3 regions of the Bradyrhizobium sp. MOS001 genome follow, and region 1 is predicted to be linked to each of the others. Evidence: predicted binding sites of a transcription regulator. Region 1 holds the regulator's gene; each other region holds the start of a gene.
What was found. The regulator PhoB, encoded in region 1, activates phosphate uptake and scavenging genes when phosphate is short. The targets are predictions, from matches to a motif close to TGTCATNNANCTGTCAT.
Positions count from the first base shown of each region.

Region 2: the regulator PhoB is predicted to act here: its motif matches at 2,199-2,215, upstream of CT676_RS20840 (DUF47 domain-containing protein).
Region 3: the regulator PhoB is predicted to act here: its motif matches at 1,418-1,434, upstream of CT676_RS08095 (acetoacetate decarboxylase).

Region 1 covers NZ_SPVJ01000015.1:57,674-61,823, reverse strand. The annotation lists gene pstA (phosphate ABC transporter permease PstA) at 1-70, shown strand, start outside; gene pstB (phosphate ABC transporter ATP-binding protein PstB) at 67-888, shown strand; gene phoU (phosphate signaling complex protein PhoU) at 900-1,616, shown strand; gene phoB (phosphate regulon transcriptional regulator PhoB) at 1,632-2,339, shown strand; gene CT676_RS20170 (GcrA family cell cycle regulator) at 2,574-3,086, opposite strand; gene CT676_RS20165 (aspartate aminotransferase family protein) at 3,543-4,150, shown strand, end outside.
Region 2 covers NZ_SPVJ01000016.1:29,599-33,748, forward strand. The annotation lists gene CT676_RS20825 (ABC transporter substrate-binding protein) at 1-195, shown strand, start outside; gene CT676_RS20830 (branched-chain amino acid ABC transporter permease) at 268-1,131, shown strand; gene CT676_RS20835 (branched-chain amino acid ABC transporter permease) at 1,133-2,101, shown strand; gene CT676_RS20840 (DUF47 domain-containing protein) at 2,258-2,902, shown strand; gene CT676_RS20845 (inorganic phosphate transporter) at 2,918-3,925, shown strand; gene sugE (quaternary ammonium compound efflux SMR transporter SugE) at 3,918-4,150, opposite strand, start outside.
Region 3 covers NZ_SPVJ01000004.1:76,470-80,619, reverse strand. The annotation lists gene CT676_RS08100 (patatin-like phospholipase family protein) at 203-1,378, opposite strand; gene CT676_RS08095 (acetoacetate decarboxylase) at 1,599-2,381, shown strand; gene CT676_RS08090 (transporter) at 2,497-3,513, shown strand; gene CT676_RS08085 (carbohydrate porin) at 3,535-4,150, shown strand, end outside.

The DNA of each region.
Region 1 (4,150 bases):
CATCACCCTGACCGTTCTTGCCCTGAATATTGGCGCGCGCATTCTGAGCGCCGAGAGGACCGCAAAATGAGTGATCTTTCCGTATCGATGAGCGCGGCCGGTGGTTTGCCCCAGGCGCCGGTGCTGCCCGAAGCTCCGGCCAAGGTGACGGTGCGCAACCTCAATTTCTATTACGGCGAGCACCACGCGCTGAAGAACATCAATCTGGCGCTCGGCACCAACCGCGTCACGGCGTTCATCGGCCCGTCTGGCTGCGGCAAGTCGACCCTGCTGCGCATCTTCAATCGGATGTACGACCTCTATCCGGGCCAGCGCGTCACCGGTCAGCTCATGCTCGACCAGACCAACGTCCTCGACCCCAAGCTGGACCTCAATTTGCTGCGCGCCCGCGTCGGCATGGTGTTCCAGAAGCCGACGCCGTTCCCGATGACGATCTACGAAAACATCGCCTTCGGCATCCGTCTCTATGAGAAGATCTCGAAGTCCGAGATGGACGACCGCGTCGAGAAGGCGCTGCGCGGCGGCGCGCTGTGGAACGAGGTCAAGGACAAGCTCAACGCCTCCGGCCTGTCGCTCTCCGGCGGCCAGCAGCAGCGCCTCTGCATCGCCCGCACGGTCGCGGTGCGGCCCGAGGTGATCTTGTTCGACGAGCCCTGCTCGGCGCTCGACCCGATCTCGACCGCCAAGGTCGAGGAGCTGATCCAGGAGCTGTCCGAGAACTACACGATCGCGATCGTCACCCACAACATGCAGCAGGCGGCGCGCGTCTCCGACAAGACCGCCTTCATGTATCTCGGCGAGCTGATCGAGTTCGACGACACCAGCAAGATCTTCACGTCGCCGACCGACCGGCGCACGCAGGATTACATCACCGGCCGGTTCGGCTGAGGAGACGGAACATGGGTTCTGAACATACCGCAAAGGCCTTCGACACCGACCTCCAGGAACTCACGCGCCTGGTCGCCGAGATGGGCGGCATCGCCGAGCGCATGATCGTCGATTCCGTCGACGCGCTGATCCGCCGCGACGTCGCGCTCGGCCAGCGCGTCGTGACCATCGACGCCGAGCTCGACGCGCTCCAGAAGAAGATCGAGGAGCGCGCCGTTCTCACCATCGCGCGCCGCCAGCCGATGGCGGTGGATCTGCGCGAGATCGTCGGCGCCATGCGCGTCGCGACCGATCTCGAGCGGATCGGCGACCTCGCCAAGAACATGGGCAAGCGCGTCGCGGCGCTGGAGACGGATTTCCATCCGCTCAAGCTGTTCCGCGGTCTGGAGCACATGACCGACCTCGTGCAGCAACAGGTCAAGTCGGTGCTGGACGCCTATGCCGCGCACGATCTGCCGGCGGCAATGGCGGTGTGGAAGGGCGACGAGGAAGTCGACGCCATCTGCACCTCGCTGTTCCGCGAGCTCCTCACCTACATGATGGAGGATCCGCGCAACATCTCGTTCTGCATCCATCTGATGTTCTGCGCCAAGAACATCGAGCGCATCGGTGACCACGCCACCAACATCGCCGAGACCGTGTTCTACATGATCGAGGGCCAGGCGATCACCGACAAGCGGCCGAAGGGCGACATGACGACCTTCGCCACGACGGTCCCGAACACTTAAGGAGCGACGAACACCATGGGCGCACGCATTATGGTGGTTGAGGACGAGGAAGCTCTCACCGAGCTTCTCCGCTACAACCTCGAAGGCGACGGCTATGACGTCGAGACGGTGATGCGCGGCGACGATGCCGACACCCGCCTCAAGGAGCACATCCCCGATTTGATCGTGCTCGACTGGATGCTGCCGGGCCTCTCCGGCATCGAGCTGTGCCGGCGGCTGCGCACCCGGCCCGAGACCAAGCAGCTCCCGATCATCATGCTCACCGCGCGCGGCGAGGAGAGCGAGCGGGTGCGGGGCCTTGCGACCGGCGCCGACGACTACATCGTCAAGCCGTTCTCGGTCCCGGAGCTGCTGGCACGCGTGAAGGGCCTGCTCAGGCGCGCCAGCCCCGAGCGGCTCGCCACCGTGCTCGCCTATGGCGACATCGAGCTCGACCGCGACAAGCGTCGCGTGGCGCGCTCGGGCCGGCCGATCGATCTCGGCCCGACCGAATATCGCCTGCTGGAGTTCTTCCTGGAGCATCCCGGCCGCGTGTTCTCGCGCGAGCAGCTGCTCGACAGCGTCTGGGGCCGTGACATCTACATCGACGAGCGCACCGTCGACGTCCATATCGGGCGCCTGCGCAAGCTGCTCAATCTCGGCCGCGAGCAGGACCCGATCCGCACCGTCCGCGGCGCGGGCTACGCACTGGACGATCGCTTTGCGAAGGCGGAGCAAGCGTAAGGGGTTGCTGTGGCAGACGTGATTTAGCGGGCTGCCACCGCATCCTCGATGTCGTCCCTGCGAACGCAGGGACCCATAACCACAGGGAGTGGTTTGGCGAAGACTCGGAGTGATCATCCCGCGCAATAACTACGCGCCGGGATTATGGGTCCCTGCGTTCGCAGGGACGACACCGAGTGAGTTGAGCCGTCATCGCGTGACGGCGCCGTCTTCGTAGTCAGCTAATCCGATACCTCAGCGCGGACCCGGCTTCGCCGGCGCGCGCCGGCGATCGGCCGCGGGCTGATACGCCACGCGCGAGTGCTGGGCGCAGTAGGGCAGGCCGGAGAGCGCCTTGCCGCCGCAGAAGAAGAAATCCGGGCTCGAGGGATCGCCGACCGGCCAGTGGCAGGTGGCCTCGTTCAGCTCCAGCAGCGACAGCCGCTGGCTCATCGGCACGACGTTGTCGTAGGTGACCGGTTCGGCCTCGACCTCGACTTCGAAGGCTTGCGCCAGCGCGGTGTTGCCGCGCGCGATCGGGCGGGTCACCCGCATCATGTGCTGGGCGGGGCGTGCCTTGCGCGGCCGCGGCGCTGCCGATGAAGGGCTCTTGGCGCGGCCCGACAGGCCGAGCCGGTGCACTTTGCCGATTACGGCATTGCGGGTCACATTGCCGAGTTCAGCGGCGATCTGGCTGGCCGAAAGCCCGGCCTCCCAGAGCTTTTTCAGCTGCTCGACGCGATCATCCGACCAGGTCAAAACGGTCATTGCACCCTTTCCTTCGCCGGCGCCTGCCATCCTGGCGGCCGCACGGCGAATGCCTAAGCTTCGAAAAACCCGTGCCGCCAGAATCCCTTAAGGCTCGCCGGGCGCACCAGATGCGCCCGAACGCTTACGCCGGTACATGAGGACTTAGAGGATCAGAACTGCTGCACGAGATGTCGTATCTGACAAGCCAAACGCTACAATATGGCGTGACTCACGCGCAAGAGTCCGCCGACTCGCTTCCACATGTTCCGTGGCGGAAATACGCAAAATCGCCACCGCAAGACTACGGATTCTGCGTTTCGCGAGGCTTTCCGGGCGGCATTGACACCGGTTTCACCAGGCATAAGATAGTCTCGCGTGCCGCCCTTAAAAGGCGGCACGTTTCGTTTTCCGGGCCGGTCAATGGTGCGTTGCGCAATGCACGCTCACGCCGTCCGCAACATTCAAGTGATCGTCATGACTAACAGCGCAGCGCCGCATTTGCTCCCCGTTTTCGCCAGGTCCGACCTCGGTTTCGAGCGCGGTGAAGGCTGCTGGCTGATTGCGACCAATGGCGATCGCTATCTCGATTTCACCTCGGGCGTGGCGGTGAATGCGCTCGGCCATGCTCACCCTGCGTTGGTCAAAGCGTTGCAAGAGCAGGCCACCAAACTCTGGCACATGTCGAACCTGTTCCAGAGCCCGGACGGCGAGAAGCTCGCCGCGCGTCTGTGCAACGAAAGCTTCGCGGACTTCGTGTTCTTCTGCAATTCCGGCGCCGAAGCGCTGGAAGGTGTGATCAAGCTCGTCCGCCATCATCACTTCTCCAAGGGTCATCCGGAACGTTACCGCATCATCACCTTCGAAGGCGCCTTCCACGGCCGCACGCTGGCAACGCTCGCCGCGACCGGTTCGGCAAAATATCTCGAAGGGTTTGGCCCGCCGATGGACGGCTTCGACCAGGTCCCGCATGGCGATATCGACGCCGTCAAGAAGGCGATCGGTCCGCAGACCGCCGGCATCCTGATCGAGCCGATCCAGGGCGAGGGTGGCGTGCGTTCGGCAACGCCCGCCTTCCTGAGGGC
Region 2 (4,150 bases), on a different contig from region 1:
ACGGAGGACGACCTGTTCGGCAAGGGCGAGATCCAGCCGAACGGCCGCACCATCCACAGCGCCTACCTGTTCGAGGTGAAGAAGCCTTCGGAGTCCAAGGGGCCGTGGGACTTCTACAAGCTGGTCGGCACCGTGCCGGGCGACCAGGCTTTCACGCCGCTGTCCGAGAGCAAGTGCGCGCTCTTGAAGAAGTAAGATAACCGCCCGCAGGCCATCCGGCCTGCGGGCGATTTTCAGGGAACGCCGAAGGGACCGGGTGCGGGATCGATGCAGGCTCTTTACGCTCAGCTACTGGTGGGATTGATCAACGGCTCGTTCTACGCGCTGCTCAGTCTCGGGCTTGCCGTGATCTTCGGCATGCTCAACATCATCAATTTCGCCCACGGTGCGCTCTACATGATGGGCGCGTTCGTTGCCTATTTCCTGCTGAGCCTCGGCGGCATCAACTACTGGTGGGCGCTGCTGATCGCGCCTGTTATCGTCGGCATCTTCGGCATGATCCTGGAACGGACCATGCTGCAATGGCTGACGGGGCTCGACCACCTCTACGGCCTGCTCCTGACCTTCGGCATCGCGCTGATCGTGCAGGGCGTGTTCCAGAACTATTTCGGCTCCTCCGGTCTGCCTTACGCCATTCCGGACCAGCTCAAGGGCGGCATGAATCTCGGCTTCATGTTCCTGCCGATCTATCGCGGCTGGGTCGTCATCTTCTCGCTGGTGGTGTGTATCGCCACCTGGTTCCTGATCGAGAAGACGCGGCTCGGTGCTAACCTGCGCGCCGCCACTGAAAATCCGACGCTGGTGCGCGCTTTCGGCATCAACGTGCCACGCATGATTACGCTGACCTACGGTCTCGGCGTCGGCCTTGCCGCGCTCGCCGGTGTGCTCTCGGCGCCGATCAACCAGGTGCGGCCGTTGATGGGCGCCGACCTCATCATCGTCGTGTTCGCGGTGGTCGTGATCGGCGGCATGGGATCGATCATGGGCTCCATCATCACCGGCTTTGCGCTCGGTGTGATCGAGGGCCTGACCAAGTATTTCTACCCCGAGGCCTCCAACACCGTCGTGTTCGTGCTGATGGTGCTGGTGCTCTTGGTGAAGCCAACGGGACTGACGGGAAGGGCGGCCTGATATGACAGCCTTGACGGACGACACGCTGCCGGTAACCCCGCGCGCGATGCGTGACGAGATGGTCGTGTTCGTGGTGATGGCGCTGCTGCTGGCGTCGGTGCCCTTCACGGGCGTCTATCCGTTCTTCGTGATGCAGGCGCTGTGCTTTGCGCTGCTTGCCTGCGCCTTCAACCTGCTGATCGGCTATGGCGGCCTGTTGTCGTTCGGCCACGCAATGTTCATGGGCACCGCCGGCTATTGCAGCGCGCACGCGCTGAAAGTGTGGGCGTTGCCGCCGGAGCTCGGCATCCTCGTTGGAATCGCCGCGGCGTTCGGGCTGTCGCTCATCACCGGCTATATCTCGATCCGCCGCCAGGGCATCTATTTCTCGATGATCACGCTGGCGCTGTCGCAGCTCCTGTACTTCATCTACCTCCAGGCGCCGTTCACCCATGGTGAGGACGGCATTCAGGGCATTCCGCAGGGGCGGATGTTCGGCTTGCTCGATCTCTCCAAGCCGACGGTGCTTTATTACGTCGTGCTGGCCGGCTTCCTCGCCGGCTTCCTGCTGATCTACCGCATCATCAACTCGCCGTTCGGTGAAGTGCTGAAGTCGATCCGCGAGAACGAGCCGCGCGCGATCTCGCTCGGCTACCGGACCGACCAATATAAATTCCTGGCTTTCGTCCTGTCCGGCACGCTGGCCGGCTTTGCCGGATCGCTGAAGGTGTTCGTGGCGCAGAATGCCTCGCTCACCGACGTGCACTGGACGATGTCGGGCGAGGTCGTGCTGATGACGCTGGTTGGCGGTCTCGGCACCATCTTCGGCCCCGTGGTTGGTGCCTTCGCGATCATCGCCATGCAGCAATATCTGGCGGGTTTTGGCCAATGGGTGACGGTGATCCAGGGCTCGATCTTCGTGGTCTGCGTGCTCACCTTCCGCCGCGGCGTCATCGGCGAAATCGCTCATTACTTCCGGCGCTCGCTCTAAGCCATTGATATCGCGCCAATTTCATTGGCGCGATAATCCGGTGGATGATCCTGCTTCGCGGGCGTGAGATGACACGCGCGCGGGGTGGAAATGGTCTATGACAGTTTCATGACGGTCCGTTCGGGCCGGGCCATTTCCAACCGGTAGCCTATCCCCATGATGCGATGGTTTCGCGCTTTCCTGCCCAAGGAAGAACGGTTCTTCGACCTGTTCGACCGCCATGCACAGACGGTGATCCAGGGCTCGATCGCGCTCCAGGGCATGCTCAACGGGGGCGAGGAGACGCCGGTCTACTGTCAGCGCGTCAACCAGTTCGAGAACGACGCCGACAACATCACCCGTGAGGTGCTGACGGCGGTGCGCCGTACCTTCATCACCCCCTTTGACCGTGGCGACATCAAAAATCTCATCACCTCGATGGACGATGCCATCGACCAGATGCAGCAGACGGCCAAGGCCGTGATGCTGTTCGAGGTCCGCACCTTCGAGCCGCCGATGCGGGAGATTGGCGGGCTTCTGATCGAATGCGCCAATCTCGTGGGGCGGGCGTTGCCGCTGATGCAGTCGATCGGCCCGAACGTCGCGATGCTGACCGCGATCACGGAAGAGCTAGGCAAGCTGGAGGGCCGGGTCGACGATCTCCATGACATCGGGCTGAAGGAGCTGTTTCTCAAGCATCGTGATGGCAGCACGATGGATTTCATCGTCGGCGTCGAGATCTACGACCATCTCGAGAAGGTGGCCGACCGTTTCGACGACGTCGCGAACGAGATCAACAGCATCGTCATCGAGCAAGTTTAGGGCAGGGGTCGCGCCGTGGATGCTGCGCTCGGACTTCCTGTCCTCGTCGGCTTGATCGCCGTCGCGCTGCTGTTCGACTTCCTGAACGGCCTGCACGACGCCGCCAATTCGATCGCGACCATCGTGTCCACCCGCGTGCTGCGGCCGCAATTCGCGGTGCTCTGGGCGGCGTTCTTCAATTTCATCGCCTTCATGGTGTTCGGGCTGCATGTTGCGCAGACCATCGGCACCGGCATCATCGATCCCGCGGTCGTCGATGCCCAGGTGATCTTCGCGGCGCTCGTCGGTGCGATCGTCTGGAACCTGGTGACCTGGGGGCTGGGCATCCCGTCCTCGTCGTCGCATGCGCTGATCGGCGGTCTCGTCGGCGGCGGCATGGCCAAGGCAGGGATCTCGGCGGCGGTGTGGAGCGGACTGTCCAAGGCGGTGCTGGCGATCGTGCTGTCGCCGCTGGTCGGCTTCCTGCTTGCGATGATGCTGGTCGCGATCGTGTCCTGGCTCTCGGTGCGCTCGACGCCGTTCGCGGTCGATCGCGCCTTCCGCATCCTGCAATTCGCCTCCGCCTCGCTTTATTCGCTCGGCCATGGCGGCAATGACGCCCAGAAGACCATGGGCATCATCGCCGTGCTGCTCTATTCGCAAGGGCATCTCGGCGGTGAATTCTCGGTGCCGTTCTGGGTGGTGCTGTCCTGCCAGGCCGCGATGGCGCTGGGCACGCTGATGGGCGGCTGGCGCATCGTCCGCACCATGGGCCTGCGCATCACCAAGCTGACGCCGATGCAGGGCTTTTGCGCCGAGACCGGCGGCGCCGCGACGCTGTTCATGGCGACCTTCCTCGGCGTTCCCGTCTCGACCACCCACACCATTACCGGCGCGATCGTCGGCGTCGGCGCGGCCCGCCGCGTCTCGGCGGTGCGCTGGAACGTCGCGAGCTCGATCGTCTATGCCTGGGTGATCACGATCCCGGCCTCGGCCATTGTCGCGGCGCTGACCTGGTGGGCGGTCCAGATTTTCGTCAGGTGACGAATTTCAGCCCGGCGATGCCGGCGACGATCAGCCCAATGCTGGCGAGGCGGAACGCGGTGGCCGGCTCGCCGAACAGGATGATGCCAAGCGCGGCGGTACCGACGGCGCCGATGCCGGTCCAGACCGCATAGGCGGTTCCGACGGGCAGCGATTTGAGCGCGATTCCGAGCAGGATGACGCTGCCGGCCATCGCCACGAGCGTGATGACGGACGGAACAAGCT
Region 3 (4,150 bases), on a different contig from region 1:
TGCGGCGTAGTCTGGCCATGTGGCGCGATCGGCCTGGAGCGGATGCATCGTGCGATTTTGCAATGATGCCATCATGCTCCTGTTTTGCCCGACGAGTCAAGTTTACTTCGGTAAAACGTAAGTCATTGATCCGCCACGCGCCGGCTACTGTGCATGGGGTTGTTTTCGCAGTTTTTGTTTGGAGCAGCCCGCGCGGGGTGCTTTACGCGCTCTCCGTCTCCCGGTGCACGTCGTGCACCACGAGGCCCATGCCTTCGTCCGGCATCTTGATCCAGTCGCGGCGCTTCAGCGTGCGCTTGGTGTCCTCGTAGCCGCTCGTCCAGTGCTCGCGCATCGAGGTGCCCGAGAACTCATGGTCCTTGGCGTCGCCCTCATAGGCCTTCTGCTGGTAGATCAGGTGCAGGATCGCGATCTCCGGCATGCGGCGCAGGCTCGACTTGAGCTGGCGATCCTCGTCGGAGAGCTGCTCGTCCGGGACTTTCGCCAGGGCCTTGTAGAGCAGAACCTTGAGGTTGTGGGTGCGGCGGTAGACGTCGGTGTTGTGGCGCGTGCGCGAGGAATACATGATGTCCTTGTGGCGGGCCATCACGTCCTGGATCGAGCGCGGCAGCACGCCCCGTGCGCTGAACAGGTCGACCTGGAACACCAGCGAGTTGAGCGCATCCTCCTGGTCGAGCAGATGCTGGAGCGGCGTGTTGGAGACGATGCCGCCGTCCCAGAAATGATCGGTTCCGATCCGCACCATCGGCAGCGCCGGGGGCAGGGCGCCGGAGGCCATGATGTGCTCCGGCTCGATCTCGTCATGGGAGTTGTCGAAATAGATGAAGTTGCCCGAGAGCACGTTGACCGCGCCGACCGCGAAACGGACCTTCTTCTCATTGATGAGGTCGAAGTCGACGAGCTCCAGCAGGCTCTCCTTCAGCGGCATCGTGTCGTAATAGCTGGTGGCGGTGCGCGCGCCGACCGGGCTGAACCAGGGATTGACCTGGTGCGGGGTGAAGAAGCCGGGCTGGCCCATCGCCGACGTCATCCACGCACTGGTGAGATTGCGCCACTGGCGGAAGATGTCGCCGTCGGGCGTGTAATGCCAGATCTTGCGGTTGGTGATGCGCTCCCAGAAGATGCGCAGCGCCTCCAGCCGCTTCTCCGGCTTGTTGCCGGCGATGATGGCGGAATTGATTGCACCGATTGAAACACCGCAGACCCAGTCGGGCTCGATGCCGGCTTCGTGCAGCGCCTGGTAGACGCCGGCCTGGTAGGCGCCGAGCGCGCCGCCACCTTGCAGCACCAGCGCGACGCGGTCGCAGCGTTCGGGGCGCCAGCCCCGTGCGGGAGGCTGATGCGTCTGATGAGCCGGTTGCGACGTGCGGGCGTCCATGGGTGCCTCCTAGCGTGGACCAAACGATTGCGTCCGGCAGTGACGGCGTGATGACAATTTCAGCGCCGATGCATCGTCTGCATGCAGGCCGACCGCAGCGGGAATGGCGGGAGGTCGTGCGCCTGACGGAAATCCTTCACATCGCGGTCAATGACGGTGGCTAGCAATTTGCGATCCAGGCCTGACGCCGCCGGGCGGGCATCACACACAGGAGATCAGGATGCGCAGGGAAGACGTGCTGAGACTTCCGTCCATGCCGGCGGCGGGGCCGAGCTATCCGGCCGGGCCCTATCGCTTCGTCAACCGCGAATTCCTCGTCATCACCTACGAGACCGATCCGGAGCTGATCCGCGCCGGCCTGCCTGAGCCGCTGGAGCCGATCGACCAGCCAATCGTGCATTACGAATGGATCAAGATGCCGGACTCCTCAGGCTTCGGCAGCTACACCGAATCCGGCCTCGTCATTCCCGCACGCCTCAACGGCGAGGAAGTCAATTTCGTCTCGCAGATGTATCTGGACGATGATCCGCCGATCGCGGCGGGCCGCGAGATCTGGGGCTTTCCCAAGAAATACGCCCATCCCAAGCTCGAGATCGTCAAGGACACGCTGACGGGCACGCTGGAATATGCCGGCCAGCTCGTCGCCATGGGCACGATGGGCTACAAGCACGAGAGCATGGCCGGCAACGGCGATCGCACCCGTGCGACGCTGTCGAAGACGCAGATCAATCTGAAGATGATCCCGGGCGTCGACGGCCGTCTCGAAGTCTGTCAGCTCGTCGCGATCAACCTCATCGACATCGTGCCGAAGGGCTCCTGGATGGGGCCCGGCCGGCTGCATCTGGTGCCGCATGTCAACGCGCCGGTCGCGGATTTTCCGGTCCGCCGCTGCCTGGGCGCGCACCACTACATCGCCGATCTCACGCTGCCGTTCGGCCGCGTCGTGCACGACTACGTCAAGGAGGCCGAGGCGGTGGCCGCGACGGGGCTGGCCGCGGAGTAGGGTGGCACCATCATCAAACTGTAACAAAGCCGTAATTGAGTACCCGTGAGAGGTCCGGAAGATGCCGTCAGCCATCTTCCGGAAGCGGGGCATTTGTTGACGGTTGGGGTTGGCCATGGCTGAGCCGGCGAAGCTTGTCAGCGCGATATCGGATTCCGTGCCTGCCATTCCCGGCCTGGTCTGGGCGTTCCGGCTGCACGGCGACGGCAGTGCCGAGGCGCTGCCGATCGACCAGCCGATCGAGTTCAGCCATGACGGCCGGCTCTGGCTGCATTTCAACCTGACCGATGCGCGCGCACGGCCCTGGATCGCAGCGTCACGGCTGCCGCCGCTCGCGCGTGACCTTTTGCTGTCCAACGACACTTTCCAGCAGCTTCACGTCATCGACCACTGCGTCTACGGCGTCTTCTCCGATCTCGTGCGCGACATCGACAGCGCGACGGAAGAGACCGCGTTCCTGCGTTTCGCCATGACCGAGCATCTTCTCGTCAGCGGCCGGCATCAGGCGCTGTGCTCGGCCGATGCGACGCGCCGCGTGCTCGAAGGTGGCTACCGCGTCGACAACGTCGCCCATCTCCTGGAAAAGATCGTCGACGAGGTCGCCGACACGCTGGACCGGATGGCGGACAAGCTCGGCCAGGAGGTCGACGACATCGAGGAACGGATTTTGGCCGACGACGCCAAGCCGGAGATGCGCCGCAATCTCGGCCGGCTGCGCCGGACCTGCGTCAGGTTGCATCGCCAGCTCACCGGCCTGCGCGTGCTGTTCCACCGCCTCGATCAGAAGAACACCGATCATCTCGCGCCGGCCTTGCGCATCCACGCCGGCAAGCTGGCGCAGCGGCTGGACGGGCTCGATCACGACATCGTCGAGCTCCGCGAACGCAGCCGCCTGCTCGAGGAGGAGCTGCGCTTCAAGAACGAGGAGGAGAGCAACCACCACCTCCACACGCTCTCCATCGTGACCTCGCTGCTGCTGCCGCCGACCCTGATCACCGGCATCTTCGGCATGAACACCAAGGGCCTGCCGCTCACCGACGTCGAGAGCGGATTTCTCTGGGCGGCGCTCCTGATGGCCTCGTCGGTCGGCGCGGCCTATCTGTTCATGCGGCGCACGGGTATCTTCAGGTAGCGTACGCAGCCGGTATCAGCCGTGATCGGGACGTCCCACAGATTTCCGCTGCGAAATGCGGCCGCGATAGTGCTGGCCTCAACGGTGGCGAGCACCGGCGCGCTCGCCGGCGCCAAGGACGAAAGCGCGGCCGCATGGCTGGCGCCAAAGTGGTTCAACGAATGGCATGACGGGCTCGCCGACAAGGGCCTGAATTTCGGCGCCACCTATATCGCCGACAACATCGCCAACGTCTCCGGCGGGGTGAAGCGTGGCGCCATCCATTTCGGGCGCCTCGATCTCTCGGTCGATGCCGATCTCGACAAGCTCGTCGGCTGGACCGGCGGCCGCTTCTACGCCAATGCGTTCGTGATCTACGGCCAGGGGCTCTCCCGCAACTACGTGATGAACCTCGCCACCATCAGCGAGATCGAGGCACTGCCGGACCAGCGGCTCTACAACGCCTATTTCGAGCAGAGCTTCTTTGGCGACCGCCTGAACATCAGGGCCGGCCAGCAGGCCGCCGACGTCGAGTTCTTCGACAGCCAGACCGACGACCTCTTCATCAACGGCACTTTCGGCTGGCCCGCGATCAAGGCGAGCAACCTTCCGGCCGGCGGCCCGGCACCGCCGATCGCTGTGCCCGGCATCCGCATCA